DNA from 3 places in the Sphingomonas sp. BK481 genome. Region 3 is predicted to be linked to each of the others. Evidence: predicted binding sites of a transcription regulator. Region 3 holds the regulator's gene; each other region holds the start of a gene.
The links. The regulator LexA, encoded in region 3, represses DNA repair genes until DNA is damaged. The targets are predictions, from matches to a motif close to GTTCCNCNCTTGTTCT.
Positions count from the first base shown of each region.

Region 1: FHY04_RS00465 (ribonucleoside-diphosphate reductase subunit alpha) is a predicted target of LexA. The motif match lies at 3,276-3,291, and genes of this name have one in related genera.
Region 2: FHY04_RS07250 (MmcB family DNA repair protein) is a predicted target of LexA. The motif match lies at 1,472-1,487, and genes of this name have one in related genera.

Region 1 is NZ_JACIAP010000001.1:102,968-108,005, forward strand. It holds gene FHY04_RS00455 (M48 family metallopeptidase) at 1-367, opposite strand, end outside; gene FHY04_RS00460 (hypothetical protein) at 364-1,110, opposite strand; gene FHY04_RS00465 (ribonucleoside-diphosphate reductase subunit alpha) at 1,293-3,179, opposite strand; gene FHY04_RS00470 (EAL domain-containing protein) at 3,587-5,038, opposite strand, start outside.
Region 2 is NZ_JACIAP010000003.1:204,974-210,011, reverse strand. It holds gene FHY04_RS07260 (SCO family protein) at 1-171, opposite strand, end outside; gene FHY04_RS07255 (ankyrin repeat domain-containing protein) at 246-902, shown strand; gene FHY04_RS07250 (MmcB family DNA repair protein) at 963-1,460, opposite strand; gene FHY04_RS07245 (cell wall hydrolase) at 1,578-2,201, opposite strand; gene FHY04_RS07240 (DUF1491 family protein) at 2,391-2,717, opposite strand; gene FHY04_RS07235 (PaaI family thioesterase) at 2,728-3,207, opposite strand; gene FHY04_RS07230 (PTS sugar transporter subunit IIA) at 3,197-3,664, opposite strand; gene hpf (ribosome hibernation-promoting factor, HPF/YfiA family) at 3,766-4,362, opposite strand; gene dnaQ (DNA polymerase III subunit epsilon) at 4,412-5,038, opposite strand, start outside.
Region 3 is NZ_JACIAP010000004.1:224,211-229,248, reverse strand. It holds gene gltX (glutamate--tRNA ligase) at 1-1,163, opposite strand, end outside; gene FHY04_RS10145 (ComEC/Rec2 family competence protein) at 1,183-3,360, shown strand; gene lexA (transcriptional repressor LexA) at 3,551-4,282, opposite strand; gene glp (gephyrin-like molybdotransferase Glp) at 4,351-5,038, opposite strand, start outside.

The DNA of each region.
Region 1 (5,038 bases), on a different contig from region 3:
CGAATTCATGCCCGAGCACCGCGCCGAGCTCCGCCTCGCTGCGGGCGCGGAGCAGCAGCCCGCTGAACACGCGCATCGTCCCGTTCGCCGCCATGCTCGCGTTGAACAAAGGCACGCGCAGGACATAGACCCGCACGCCGGCGCAGCGCGCCGCGCCGACCGTGTCGCAGAGCGCGCGGCGGACATAGGCGTTAAGCCCAGCGTCGCGGATCAGCAGCGGCGACGACGCGAGTTGCCGCTCATCCTCGTCCGCCTCGGCCCAGGCGCCGATCTCGTCGACGCCGACCGGTTGATAGGCGCCGGCATAGGGGGGCGGGGCGGGGGCGGTCGCGGCGAGCAGGGCGAGGGCGAGCGCGGTGACGGTCATCGGGGGGCGGGGGTGCTGCCGGGGAAATCGGCGAGCAACTGCTGGACGCGGCGGGCGGCCCCTTCGGGGGTGCGCAGGTCGCCACCCATCGCCCGGTCGGCGTTGAGCCAGAGCAGATCGCCCGTCCGCAGATCGACCAGCCCGGCATAGCCCGCATGTTCGCCCGCGCTGATCGGGATGCCGGGCCCGAGCATCGCGACGATCTGCAGCAGCTTGCGCCCGGTCGAGCCATAGGCGTCGCTGGTGCTGAGGAAGAGCGCGTAATCGGCGTCGCGCGCACCGGGCAGCCGCATGATGCCGGGCCCGAGCGTCCAGTCGAAGCGCCCGGCCTGCGTCGCCCGTTTCTTGGTCGGCAGCCGGTCGCCGGCGAAGAACTGATAGCGGATCACCGATTGCGAGACCGCGGCGAACAGCGCGGCATAGTCCGCCACGAGCCGCGCCGCATCGCCGTCCGCTACGGGCGCGGGAATCACGCGGTTGCCGAGCGCCTGTTGCTGCGCGGCGAGCGCGGTCTCGATGTTCCGGCGGGCCTGGTCGGTCCAGTCGCCATTGGGTTCGAACATCCCGCCGGTCGAGCGCGCGCCGACGCGTATGCTCGGGCGGATCAGGAGGATGGTCCTGCCGCTGCCGGGGGGCAGCGTGAAGCCGGTCTTCTGCGCGCTTCTCTGGCGGGCGGCGGCGGGTGGCGCTGGCGTGAGGGCCAGCAGCATGATCGCCAGACGCGTCGCGAGCCTTGTCCCCATCGACGCCCCCCAGCGCGCTGTCCCGGCGACCGGGCTAGGCCGCGCGCACGGGGGCGACAAGCCGCAGACCGGCCCGCTTTGGACCTAGGCCGCGCGCCAACGAAAAAGCCTGTCGCGCGAGAGGCGCGACAGGCTGTTCGATCAGGCGGCGGGCGGGCCCGCCACGGTGATGGGTCGGGGGCTTACTGGCAGGCGAGGCACTCGTCATAATCCTTCGATTCCACGTCGATCTGACGCAGGTCGATGGTGTTGTCCGCCTCGACCCCGCCCGCGAAGCCGGCGCGCTGCACCGACTTGGAGCGGAGATAATAGAGCGACTTGATGCCGAGCTCCCAGGCGCGGAAGTGGAGCATCAGCAGGTCCCACTTTTCGACGTCCGCGGGGATGAACAGGTTCAGCGACTGCGCCTGGTCGATATAGGGCGTGCGGTCCGCGGCGAGTTCGAGCAGCCAGCGCTGGTCGATCTCGAACGACGTCTTGTAGCAGTCCTTTTCCTCGGTCGAGAGGAAGTCGAGATGCTGGACCGAACCGCCCTGTTCGAGGATCGAGTTCCACACCGCGTCGGAGTTCTTCGACTTCTCGGCGAGCATCTTCTCGAGATACGGGTTCTTGATCGAGAAGCTGCCCGAGAGCGTCTTGTGCGTGTAGATGTTCGCCGGGATCGGCTCGATGCACGCCGACGTGCCGCCGCAGATGATGCTGATCGACGCGGTCGGTGCGATCGCCATCTTGCAGCTGAACCGCTCCATCGCGCCGACATCGGCGGCGTCGGGGCAGGGCCCGCGCTCGATCGCGAGCTGCATCGAGGCTTCATTCGCCTGCGCGTTGATGTGCTTGAACATCCGCAGGTTCCATGACTTCGCCATCGCGCCCTCGAACGGGATGCCACGTGCCTGGAGGAAGCTGTGGAAGCCCATGACGCCGAGGCCGACCGAACGCTCGCGGCCGGCCGAATAGGCGGCGCGTTCCATGCCGGGCTCGTGGCGGTCGATATAATCCTGGAGCACGTTGTCGAGGAAGCGCATCACGTCCTCGATCAGGCCCTTCTCGTCCTTCCACTGATCCCAGGTTTCGAGGTTCAGCGACGACAGGCAGCAGACCGCGGTCCGCTCGTTGCCGAGATGATCCTTGCCGGTCGGCAGCGTGATTTCCGAGCACAGGTTCGAGGTCGAGACCTTGAGGCCGAGTTCGCGGTGATGCTTGGGCATCGCCTTGTTCACGTGATCGGCAAAGACGATGTAGGGCTCGCCGGTCTGGAGACGCGTCTCGACGAGCTTCTGGAACAGCGAGCGCGCGTCGACGGTGGCGCGGATCGCCTGGTCCTTCGGCGACCGCAGATGCCATTCCTCGCCGTTGCGCACCGCCTCCATGAACGCGTCGGTGATCAGCACGCCGTGGTGGAGGTTCAGCGCCTTGCGGTTGAAATCGCCCGAGGGTTTGCGGATCTCGAGGAATTCCTCGATCTCGGGGTGCGAGACGTCGAGGTACACCGCGGCCGAACCGCGGCGCAGCGACCCCTGCGAGATGGCGAGGGTGAGCGAATCCATGACGCGGACGAACGGGATGATGCCGCTGGTCTTGCCGTTCAGGCCGACCGGCTCGCCGATGCCGCGGACATTGCCCCAATAGGTGCCGATGCCGCCGCCGCGCGAGGCGAGCCAGACATTCTCGTTCCAGGTGTCGACGATGCCGCCGAGGCTGTCGGGGACCGAGTTGAGATAGCAGGAGATCGGCAGGCCGCGACCGGTGCCGCCGTTCGAGAGAACGGGGGTGGCGGGCATGAACCAGAGCTTCGAGATCGCGTCGTAGAGGCGCTGCGCGTGGCCGGCGTCATCGGCGTACGCAGACGCGACGCGGACGAACAGATCCTGATAGCTCTCGCCCGGGAGCAGATAGCGGTCCTTCAGCGTCTCCTTGCCGAATTCGGTCAGCAGCGCGTCGCGGCTGTGATCGACCTCGACCGGGTAGATCTGCGCGCGCACGGAATGGCTGTCCTGCGCTTGACGCGGCGCCTTGGGGGCCTCTGCTGCGGGCGTGTCGAGGGTCTGTTCGATGGTGTCGGTCGTCATGTCGCTATCCCGGCTGCTGTCTCTGAAATCCAAAAGACCGCTCCTAAAATTCTGTAATCGTTCGAATCGGGAGCATATCCCATGCTATCATCGGGCAGATCAAAAGCAGAACAAAAACTGATCGGCAGCGCGTGGTCACGCCTGTCGACAATCAGGGTGGCAGCCCGAGGGGCGCACCATGTTCTACCAGAGATAGGGCCTGCCGCTGTAAGTAGCCCCCAGATACTGTGCCAATCCCGCAGCGGGTGCAAGCCGCTAGTTGGCCCGTTGCGGCCCTGCCCGGGGTCGATGGGGGTATCGCGAGGCAGCGGCGGCGGCGCGACGCGTGGATCTGCGCCGGGTTCGCGATACGCAAGCGGATTTCGCGCCTTTCGAAATATTTTCGAGCGAGCCGCGCGCGCCCGCGGTCAGCCCGCGCGGCGCATCCCGCGGACCAGCGGCGGGGGGCCGAGCCGTTCGATATCGACCGGATGATCGAAGGCGAGCCCGGCGCGGCCGTCGCGCAGCCAGCGAATCTGCGCGCCGATCATCTGCCCATCGACGAGCTCGATCGAGACCCCGGCCCCGGTCGGATCGCCGCGGACCATCAGCCCCTCGACCATCGCCCCGCTGGTCGAGATGTCGCGGACGCGGACATCGACGAGCGTGTCCTCGACCAGCAGCCGCGCCGAGCGCAGCATCCGCACGCGCGGCGCACGGCTAGTCTTGAACCCGGCGGCCGTCGCCACCCCCGCGGCGGTGGCAAGCTGTTCCATCACCACTTCGTTGAGGACCGGGCGGCCATAGACATAGCCCTGGATATGGCTGCAGCCGAGATCGCGGACCAGCGCGATCTCGTCCTGCAGCTCGACGCCCTCCGCGGTCGTCTCCATGCCGAGCGTGTCAGCGAGCATGACGATCGCCTTGATGATCGCGGCATTGCGGTTGCCGGGCTCGGCCGCGCCCTTCACGAACGACTGGTCGATCTTGATCTTGTCGAACGGCGCGGTGCGCAAATAGCCGAGCGACGAATAGCCGGTGCCGAAATCGTCGAGCGCGAGCCGGACGCCGATTCCTTTGAGCGCCTTGAACATCTGGTCCGAGGACGCGCTCTCGTCGAGGAAGACGCCCTCGGTGATCTCGAGCTCGAGCCGGTTGGCGGGCAGCCCGGACTGGGCGAGCGCGCTGGTGACGAGGGCTGGGAGCGCGGGGTTGGCGAACTGGATCGGCGAGACGTTGACCGCGACGCGGACGTCGGCAGGCCAGCGCGCGGCGGCGTTGCACGCGGTGCGCAGGACCCAGGTGCCGATCGCCTCGATCAGCCCGCATTCCTCCGCGATCGGGATGAAGTCGGCGGGCGACACGGGGCCGCGCGTCGGATGGTTCCAGCGGATCAGCGCCTCATAGCCGACGATCCGCGTCGACTTGGTGCTGACGACGGGCTGGTAGCAGAGGTGGAACGCGCCCTCGGTCACCGCGATGCGCAGATCGTCCTCGAGCTGCTTGCGCGATTTCGCCCCCGCCAGCATGTCGTCCGAATAGAAGCGGTGGACGCCGCGGCCATCGGCCTTGGCCGCATAGAGCGCGAGATCGGCGTTGCGGATCAGCGTCTCCGAATCCTTGCCGTGCTGCGGCGTGATCGCGATGCCGATCGAGCAGCCGATCGAGACCGACGCGCCGCTGATGAAATAGGGCTGCGACAGCGCGAGGATGAGCTCGCGCGACAGGGTGCTGAGCGTGTCGCGGTTGTCGACGCCGGGGAGCACGACCTGGAACTCGTCGCCGCCGAGCCGGCCGACCAGCCCTGCGTCACCGACGACGCGCGTGAGCCGCTGCGCGACCTGTTTGAGCAGCAGGTCGCCTGCCTGATGGCCGAGCGT
Region 2 (5,038 bases), on a different contig from region 3:
GAACCGGCGGTCGCTGACCTGTTGCCCGTCCTGATCGACGAGCGTGAACGGCCCGCCGATCCGCGCCCCGGCAAGCGGCGGCGTCGCGGGCGCCGCGCTCGTATCGGGCGCAGAGGGGCTGCACGCCGCGAGCGCGAGGGCGGCGAGAAGGGCGGGGCGTCGATTGGTCATGATACAGCCAGCCTTGATCTGTTAGCCCGTGCGGCGCAAGCGTCGCACATCACCCGCGTCCCGAGGATCTATCGATGTCGTATATCCGCCAGTGCCCCGCCCTGACGACGGGCGCCAAGACCATGGGCGCCCTGTTGATGGGAGCCGTGATCGCGCTTCCCGCAGCCACCGTGATCGCCCCGCGTGTCGCACACGCGCAGAACCAGTCGGAAGGCTATAAATTCCTGAACGCGGTGCGCGAGTCAAAGAACAACGAAGTCCTCGAAATGCTCGGACGTCCGGGCAGCAGCATCGTCAATGCACGCGACGTCTCGACAGGCGAGGGCGCACTGCACATCGTCATCAAACGCGCCGACGAGACCTATCTGCGGTTCCTGCTGCAGAAAGGCGCCGACGCCAATCTGCGCGACGGCAAGGGCAACACGCCGCTGCTCCTCGCGGTGACGCTCGGCCAGACCGACATGATCCCGATCCTGACCGCCGCCGGCGCCAATCCGAATCTTGCCAATTCGGCAGGAGAGACTCCGTTGATCCGCGCCGTTCAGCGCCGCGACGTTGCCATGATCCGCGTGCTACTCAACGAAAACGCCGACCCCGATCAGGCCGATATCATCGCCGGCATGTCGGCGCGCGATTATGCCAAGCAGGACGGCCGCAACGTCGTGGTGACCAAGCTGCTGGCCGATGCGCCGAAGAAGACCCGCAAGGCGGTCGCGGGGCCGAAATTCTGACGATCACGTCGCCGGGCGGCTGATCCTGCCGCGTATCGTGAGGATCAGCCGCCAGCCGGATCAGAAGGCGAGACCGGCGGCGTCGGGATCGACCTGTGCGATCAGGCGGCGTGCGGCGCGTCTGGCGAAGGCCAGCGTGCAGCGCTTGCGGACATGCGCGGGCAGGGGGGTCGTATGCGCCTCGCGGACGATCGCGGCGTCATAGCGATCGGCGACGATGATCCCGGTACGTTCGGGCAGAAACGCCGCCCCCTGCAGCGGCCGCATGTCGAACCCGGCCGGCACCGCCCAGAAATAGCGATCGCAATGCCCGAGATACTCAGGCCATTTGCCATCCCCGACCAGGTCCGCGCGCGACACCTTGATCTCGACGACGACGATCTGCCCGCGGGCATCGATCGCCATCAGATCGGCGCGACGCCCCCCGTCGAGAGGAACCTCCGCCATCGCGGTCAGGTCGTGACGCAACAACATCCGGATCACGCCACGTGCCACATCGGCGGCACATAAGGGCGATCCGGGTTCGTCGATGCAGGAGTCCGGGGGGCTGTCGAGCATGCGCCAGAAATAGAACAATCCGCGAACGACGCAAGCGCGTTCACGGATTGTTTATAGCGTTGGCGATGCAGATGGGATGCTGATCATGAACCGGATCCTGTCCGGATCGGCTGTCGATCAGCGATAGAAGACGTGGTTGCCGATCGAAGCGACCTTGATCACGCGGCCTGCTGGGCGGCGATCGGCGGTGTTGAAATACAGCGCCTTCTCAGCCGGGCTGTTCCACGCATCGGCCAGTGCGACCTTCGCGACGGCGATGGCGGTGCGGTACGACGTGCCCTTGTTGATCGCGGGGATCTGGCCGCCACGGACAAAGCTGAACTGGCCGCGCTGCTTGACGACGTCGCAGACGTCGGCCGGGAAGCGACCCGACTTGGCGCGGTTGATGATGACTTCGGCAACGGCGAGCTGACCGGTGAGCGGCTCGCCCTTGGATTCAAAATAGATGGCGCCGGCAAGGCACTGGAGCGCTTCGTCGGCGGCGGCGCTATCCTGCGCGGCAACGGCCTGAGCGAGCGTTTCGAATTCTTCGTCTTCGATTTCGGCCGACGTCTGGACGGCGGTCTGTGCAGCGGGCTCGACGGCGGTGACGGGCGTCACGGCGGGAACGGTCTGCGGAACATTCTGAGAGGAGAGGGCGTTTAGATTTGCGAGTGCGGTAAGGCTGGCGGTCGAGCGATCGACGCCGGTCGCTTGGCTGGGCGCGCTGTTGCCGAACAGGCCGGCGAGAGAGAAGGTCATGACCGCAATCGTTGCGGCCCGCTGCAAAATCGTCATTCAAACTTATTCAGATGCGGTTGGACCACGGAACCAATCGTACGAGCCGATCGTCCAGGCATCCCCCCGACTGCGTAACTGATCCGGATCGCACCCGTCCCAGCACAACGCCAATCAATGTTGAATATCCCCTCTATCGGGGGGACTTTGGAGTCAATCGGCCAGGATCGTTTCAGCGGCGAACCGTTCCGCCGCTGCGACATCCACCTCGATCACCCAGAGATCCGGATCGCTCGACCGCCGTCGACGCCAATAGCCGTCGAGATCTTCGGCCGGAGTCGAGTCGATCAGCGCCGTTCGCCCGTCGGCGCCGATTCCGCGCTCGAGCAGGCGGGGCAGGGCGCCCCGATCGATGGCGACCACGAGGATCGCGCCGCCCTGCGCGTCCCCTTTGGCGAGCACCGCGCCAAAACCGCCCGCGTCGTTGACCCGTCGCAGCAGCGCACTGACGAGGACGCCGCTGGGAAGACGGCCGCTCATTGCAGGACCATCACGGCAGGGGGCGCGGCGAGGCGCGGTATCCGGGAAGCCCGGCCAGGGCGATCCGCGAGCGCATGAACGTACCCGTACCTCGCGCCGCCTCCTCCCCCTCGGCATCGATCAGCCGGGCATCGGCGACAAACACGCGGCGCTTCCCGCTGATCCAGCGGCCTTCGGCGATGACCGGCCCCGCCTTTAACGGGCGGGTCAGCAACAGGTTGAACGCGGTCGTCAGGAGAAAGCGATCGGTGACGAGGCTGTTGGCGGCATAGAAGGCGGCATCGTCGAGCATCTTGAAATAGCTCGTCCCGTGCGCGGCACCGCCGGCATGATAATGACGTTCGTCGATCGTGAACCGGATCCGCGCGACACCGGCCTCCGGAATCTCGAGCGTGGATTCGAAGAAGCGGTTGATCGGCGCACAGGCGTAGAGCGATTCCAGCGCGCGATAATGCGCCTCGGCGCCGGCGGAGGCCAGTTCAGGCGGCATCACGGACCGCATCGGCGGTGAACAGCGCATAGAGCGCATCGGTCGAACCCGCACCGCGCAGCTTGTCGAGGAACAGCTTGTCGCGCAGCCGGCGCGATATCCGCGCCAGTGCCTTCAGATGAACCGCGCCGGCATCGGTCGGCGACAGCAACATGAAGACGAGATCGACGGGCAGATCGTCGACGGCCTGAAAATCGATCGGCTGCGCCAGTCGCGCGAACACCGCCGTGACCTGTGTCAGTCCGTCAAGCTTGGCATGCGGGATCGCGACACCACCGCCAAATCCCGTCGAACCCAGCTTTTCGCGGGCAATCAGACGGTCCGCGATAGTTTTTGCGTCGCCTTCGACAATGTCGGCAGCAAGCGTGGCGACATGGTGAAGCACGGCCTTTTTGTTTGCCGCGACCATGCCAGTCAGGACCGCGTCCGGACGCAGCATATCACTGAAGTCATTCATGCTGTTCATGTCTCAAAGCGCCCCCGCACGCCCCGCCTTAACGGTTTGCACGGGGGCGTAAAGCGCAGCGTCACAACAGCTGTTGCGGCTCGCGCGCTCTATTAGGGTGCGGCTGATGCGGAGCGTTGCGGTTCGACCCAGCCGATCGTGCCATCACCGCGGCGATAGACCATGTTATGCGCGCCAGTACCCGCATTCATGAACAATAATGCGGCTGTATTGCGAAGATCCAGCATCATCACCGCGTCGGATACGCTGGCCTCGGGGATGTCGACGCGCGTCTCGGCAATGATCAGGGGCGCATCGGGGGCATCGTCCTCGGTGACCTGCTCCTGAAACAGCGTATAGCTTGCATTGTCATAGCCGTTGCTTTCCGCGATCGCCACGGCTTCACCGGCATGGCGATCCTTCAGGCGGCGCATATAGCGGCGGAGCTGGGTTTCGATCTTGGCCGCGGCGCTGTCGAACGCGGCACGGGCGTCATAGGCATCGGCGTGGCCCTTGAGAACCAGCCCCTTCATGACATGCGCGACGATATCGCATTTGAAGCCGGCATCATGCGGCCCCTTGCCGAACGTGACCTCGGCGGAAATGGCGCGCGAGAAATACTTGTCGGCGATACCCTGGAGTCGGTCTTCCACATGGCTGTTGAGCGCATCGCCAGTGGCGACCTGATGACCAGAAATCCGGATATCCATTATCGTCTCCTTCTCATCGGACGGTCCTATTGGCTCCGTCCGCCCGGCGTCATCCGGACGCCACGGCCCCCCAAATCGGATCCTTGATCCCCTTCATAAACGCGGCATGGGCCGCAAGGTCTCCCTCGCTGACCGGGAAAACACGCGCTTGCCGAACGACACGAGGCGCCGGTGCGACGACCGGAGTCGCAGCGGTGATGGTCCGCTCGCTGAGGAGGCCGAGACCGATCTGGCGACCACCCAACAGCTCGACATAGACCTGCGCCAGAAGCTGCGCGTCGAGCAGCGCGCCGTGGAGAACGCGGTGACTCCGATCGATCCCGAACCGCGAACACAGCGCATCAAGCGAATGCTTCGCGCCCGGATGACGGCTGCGGGCGATCTGCAGCGTATCGATCATCCGGTTCAGGTGAATAATCGGCCGACCGCATTTGACGAGTTCGCCGTTGAGAAACGAGAAATCGAAGCTCGCATTATGCGCGATCATCGGCGCATCGCCGACGAAATCGAGCAGGTCCGCCACGCCCTCGCCAAACCGCGGCTTGTCGGCGAGAAACGACTGGCTCAACCCGTGGACGTTGAACGCCTCGACCGGCATGTCCCGTTCGGGATGGTAATAGGCGTGGAAGGTGCGCCCTGTCTCGACCCGGTTGACCATCTCGACACAGCCGATCTC
Region 3 (5,038 bases):
CGTGGCTTCAGGACAGGCATTGCGCGAGTCAGAAGGTCGAGTCCGCCATCGGGCAGGGCATGACCGAGACGATCGGCGGCGAGCTGGGCCAGACGCGCATCATCTGCCTCGCGGATATAGTGGCCGTTCAGATTCTCGAGCTTCTTCAGGTCGAAGCGCGAGGGTGACTTGCCGACGCCCGACAGGTCGAACCATTCGACCGCCTGTTCGCGGCTGATGATCTCGTCGTCACCGTGCCCCCAGCCGAGCCGCAGCAGGTAATTGTCGAACGCCTCGGGCAGGATGCCCATCTCGTCGCGATACGCCTCGATGCCGACGGCGCCGTGCCGCTTGGACAGCTTGGCACCATCGGGGCCGTGGATCAGCGGGATGTGCGCATAGATCGGATCGGGCCAGCCGCCCTCGATGGCGTCCATCGCGCGGTAGATCGGCAGCTGGCGGAACGCGTTGTTGAGGTGATCGTCACCGCGGATCACGTGCGTGACGCCCATGTCGTGATCGTCGACGACGACCGCGAGCATGTAGGTGGGCGTGCCATCGGAGCGGAGGAGGACGAGGTCGTCGATTTCCTCGTTGCGGACCGTCACCGATCCCTGGACGCGATCCTCGATCGTGACCGCGCCTTCCTGCGGCGCGCGCAGGCGGACGACATGGGGAAGATCGGGGGCCTCGCTTGCCGGACGGTCGCGCCACGGGCTGCGGATGCGAAGCGGCTTCTTGGCCGCCTGCGCCTCGGCACGCATCGCCGCGATCTCGTCATTGGTCATGTAGCAGCGATAGGCGTGGCCGGCCTCGACCATCTGGTGCGCGACGCGGGCGTGGCGATCGGCGCCGGCGAACTGCATGACGACGTCGCCGTCCCAGTCGATCCCCAGCCAGCGCATCCCGTCGATGATCGCGTCGATCGCCGGCTGGGTCGACCGCACGCGGTCGGTATCCTCGATACGCAGCAGGAATTTGCCGCCATTCGCCTTGGCGAACAGCCAGTTGAACAACGCCGTGCGCGCGCCGCCAAGATGCAGGAACCCCGTCGGCGACGGAGCGAAACGAGTAACCACGGGTGCGGCCGAAACGACGGCATCCGTATCAGATATTGCGCCCAACCGCGGGTGCTCCCAGACTGTAGAAACGATGGCCGGATCAGCCGTCGCCGCCTCTAGCATGCGTCCCCGGCGGCGACAAATGGGCGTGCCGCCCTGGATGGCGGAGCCCGGCCGGGCGATCGAACGCTGGCTGGAGGCAGAGCGCGACCAGCTCATAACCTGGTTGCCGGTCGGGCTTGGCGGCGGCATCGCGCTGTGGTTCGTGCTGCCCGATCCCGTGGCATGGGGCACCGCGATCCTTTTGCTGGCCGCTGGCGGTTTGGCCGGACTTGCGGTGGGGCGCGGCGGGCGTGCGGCGCGGATGCTCGCGATCGGCGCGATTGCGGCGGCGCTCGGCATCGGGCTGATCTGGGTGCGATCGGACCGCGTGGCGGCACCGGTGCTCGCGGGGCCGATTTTCGTGCAGCTGTCGGCGCGGGTCGAGACGATCGAACCGCTCGTCGCGCGTCGACTGGTGCGGTTGACGGTGCGGCCGGTCGGGCCGGGGCAGGACGCCGATGGCGCACCGGTTGCGTTGCCAGGCCGCGTCCGCATCAACCTGGCAGAGGCGGATGCGCCAGTGACGCTGGGGATCGGCGCGACGATAAGGCTGCGCGCTCGACTCATGCCGCCGCCCTTGCCCGCGGTACCCGGCGCCTATGACTTTGCGCGCGTCGCCTGGTTCAGCGGGATCGGCGCGACGGGGCGGGGCTTTTCTCCGGTCGAGGTGACGATGCCGGGCCGCGGCGGCGCTGGGGTCCGGGTGGCCTTGTCGCGGCATATCGTTGCGCAACTCGACGGGAGCGCGGGCGGGATCGCGGCGGCGCTGGCGACCGGCGACGTCGGCGCGATCAGCGACGCGGATGCGGAGGCGATGCGCCGCGCCGGGCTGGCGCACCTCCTGTCGGTGAGCGGCCTCCACATCACCGCCGCGGTCGCAGCTACGATGCTGATCGTGCTGCGGCTGCTGGCGCTCAGCCCGTGGCTCGCGCTGCACACGCGGCTGCCATTGATTGCCGCGCTTGCCGGTGCGGCGGCGGCGATCGGCTACACCGTGCTGACGGGCAGCCAGGTGCCGACGATCCGCTCGTGCATCGCGGCGTTGCTGGTGCTGGTCGCGCTGGCGATGGGGCGCGAGGCGATGACGTTGCGGCTGGTCGCGACGGGAGCGATCGCGGTGATGCTCGCGCTGCCCGAATCGCTCGCCGGGCCGAGCTTTCAATTGTCGTTTGCCGCGATCACCGCGATCATCGCGCTGCACGAGCATCCCGTCGTCCGTGCCACGTTCGCGCCGCATGACGAGGGCCGCGGCAGGCGCCTGTTGCGCGGCGCCGCGTCGCTGCTGCTGACCGGGCTCGTCGTCGAGACGGCGCTGATGCCGATCGCGGTCTATCATTTCCACAAGGCCGGGCTGTACGGCGCGGTCGCCAATATCGTCGCGATCCCGCTGACCACGTTCGTCGTGATGCCGTTCGAAGCGCTGGCGCTGCTGCTCGACACGATCGGGATTGGCGCGCCCGCCTGGTGGCTGGTGCAGCATGCGCTCGACGCGCTGCTGTGGCTCGCGCGCGGCGTGGCGCATGCACCGGGCGCGGTCCGCGCGCTGCCGGCGGTGCCCGACGGGGCGTTTGCCTTGATGGTCGGCGGCGGTGTGTGGATCGCGCTGTGGCGGACGCGGTGGCGACGGATCGGGATCCTGCCCTTGGCAGTCGGCGCGATCTGGGCGCTGATGACGCCGTCACCCGATATCCTTGTGACGGGCGATGGCCGTCACGTCGCGGTCCGGACCGCCGCCGGGCTCGCGCTGCTCCGCGATCAGGCGGGGGACTATGTCCGCGATACACTGGCGGAGAATGGCGGGGTCGACGGAGAACCGCTGTTGCTGGCGGATCAGCCCGACGCGCGGTGCAGCCGCGACCTGTGCTTGACGGATGTCGTCGCGCGGGGGCGGGCGTGGCGTGTGCTGGCGACGCGCAGCGTTTACCGGGTGCCGATCGCGGAGATGGTTGCCGCCTGCCGGCGCGCGGACATCGTCATCAGCGAGCGCGGGCTGCCGCGCGATTGTACGCCGCGATGGCTGAAGCTCGATCGATCGGTGCTCACGCGGACCGGGGGGATCGCCTTGACGCTGACCACAGGGCGGATGGTGACGGTGCTCAATCCGGGGGACCGGCACCCGTGGCGCGATCCTCCGACGGTGGCGCGGTCAACGCGACGGTTCGGGGCGGCGGGCGATCAGCATGGGGTCGCCGGACGTGCGGCGTCGGTCCGGTTTTAGGTGCCGGGTCGGGGGTGGTCAGGGCGATAGGTCGCGACTGGGAATGTCGGGTCATGATCCTGCGAAAGTGGGGCCTCCGATTGGGAGGGCCGCAATTCCGAAACGCGGACGATGGTGCCTGAGGCCGTTGGTCACGAACGCCACTGCCGGTTGCGTGGCGGTGATGACCGCCAGCGCTCCCCGGCATTTGTCAATCGTAGCGGCGCAGGATACCCGACAGCTTGCCCTGAACCCGGACCTGTGCGGGCGCATAACGCTGAGGGTCATAGGCACGGTTGGCCGGGTCGAGCCGGACCATCGCGCCTTCGCGGCGGAAATATTTGAGCGTCGCTTCGCTGTCCTCGATCAGCGCGACGACGATTTCGCCGTCGCGGGCGATCTCGGTACGGCGGATCAGCGCATAATCGCCGTCGAGGATGCCGGCTTCGACCATCGAGTCCCCCGAAACCTCCAGCGCATAATGCTCGCCGGTGCCGAGCAATGCGGCCGGAACGGCGAGCATCGAACTGCCTTCAAAGGCTTCGATCGGGACGCCGGCGGCGATCCGGCCGTGCAGCGGGATCTCGACGACGTCGTTCGCCGCGATGCGGGCGGGCGACGCGGGCGTGGCGCTGGCCGTGTCCGGCGCAGATACGGTGCTGGCCGATGCCTTAGCCTCCGACTTCGGCCCCGACTTCGCCGCAGTTTGTGCGATTGCCGCCTCCGGACGCTCGGGCATCCTTAGCACTTCGAGCGCGCGCGCCCGGTTGGGCAGGCGCCGGATGAAGTTGCGCTCCTCAAGCGCGCTGATCAGACGGTGCACGCCCGATTTCGATTTCAGGTCGAGCGCGTCCTTCATCTCCTCGAACGAGGGCGACACGCCCGTCTCGGCGAGGCGGTCATTGATGAAGCAGACAAGCTCGTGCTGCTTGCGCGTGAGCATAACGGTTCTCCGTCCGGAACAGACGAGGAACTTCTATGGAACACTTGCAGCTTCGTCAAGCGGTGACGTCACGCGATGACGAGGATTTCCGCCGAGTCGCCCGCCCTTGCCGCCGGCGCGTCGCCGTCGCGGACGATCAGGCAGGACGAGCGGGCGAGCGTCAGCAGCATCGAGCTGTCCTGGATGGTCGAGGCATAGGCGCGGCCGTCGCGCAGTTCGGCGCGCATATAGTCGGTCCGCGACTGGTTGGGCGGAAGATCCTCGCCGAGCAGCGCGTGCGTCGTCTGCGGCAGGGGATCGCGCGCGCCGAGCATGTGCGCGACGACGGGGCGGACGAAGAGGATGGCGGTGACGAAGGCGGAGACCGGGTTGCCCGGCAGGCCGAGCAGCATCATCCGCCCGAGCGCGCCCGCCATCATCGGCTTGCCCGGGCGCAGCGCGATCCGCCAGAAGTCGATCGTCCCGCCCGCCGCCTCGATCGCGGGGCGCACGAGGTCGTGATCGCCGACCGACGCCCCCCCCGTGGTCACGAGCAGATCGGCATCGACCCCGGCAAAGGCGTCACGCAGCGTGTCGAGCCGGTCGGGGAGAATTCCGAGATCGATAATGTCGACGGGCAGGTCGGCGAGCATCGCGGCGAGCATGATGCCGTTTGATTCCGGTAGCGGGACGGGGTCGCTGGTCGAGCCGGGCGGAACGAGCTCGTCCCCCGTCGCGGCGACCGCGACGCGCAGCCGGCGGCCGACCGACAGCGTG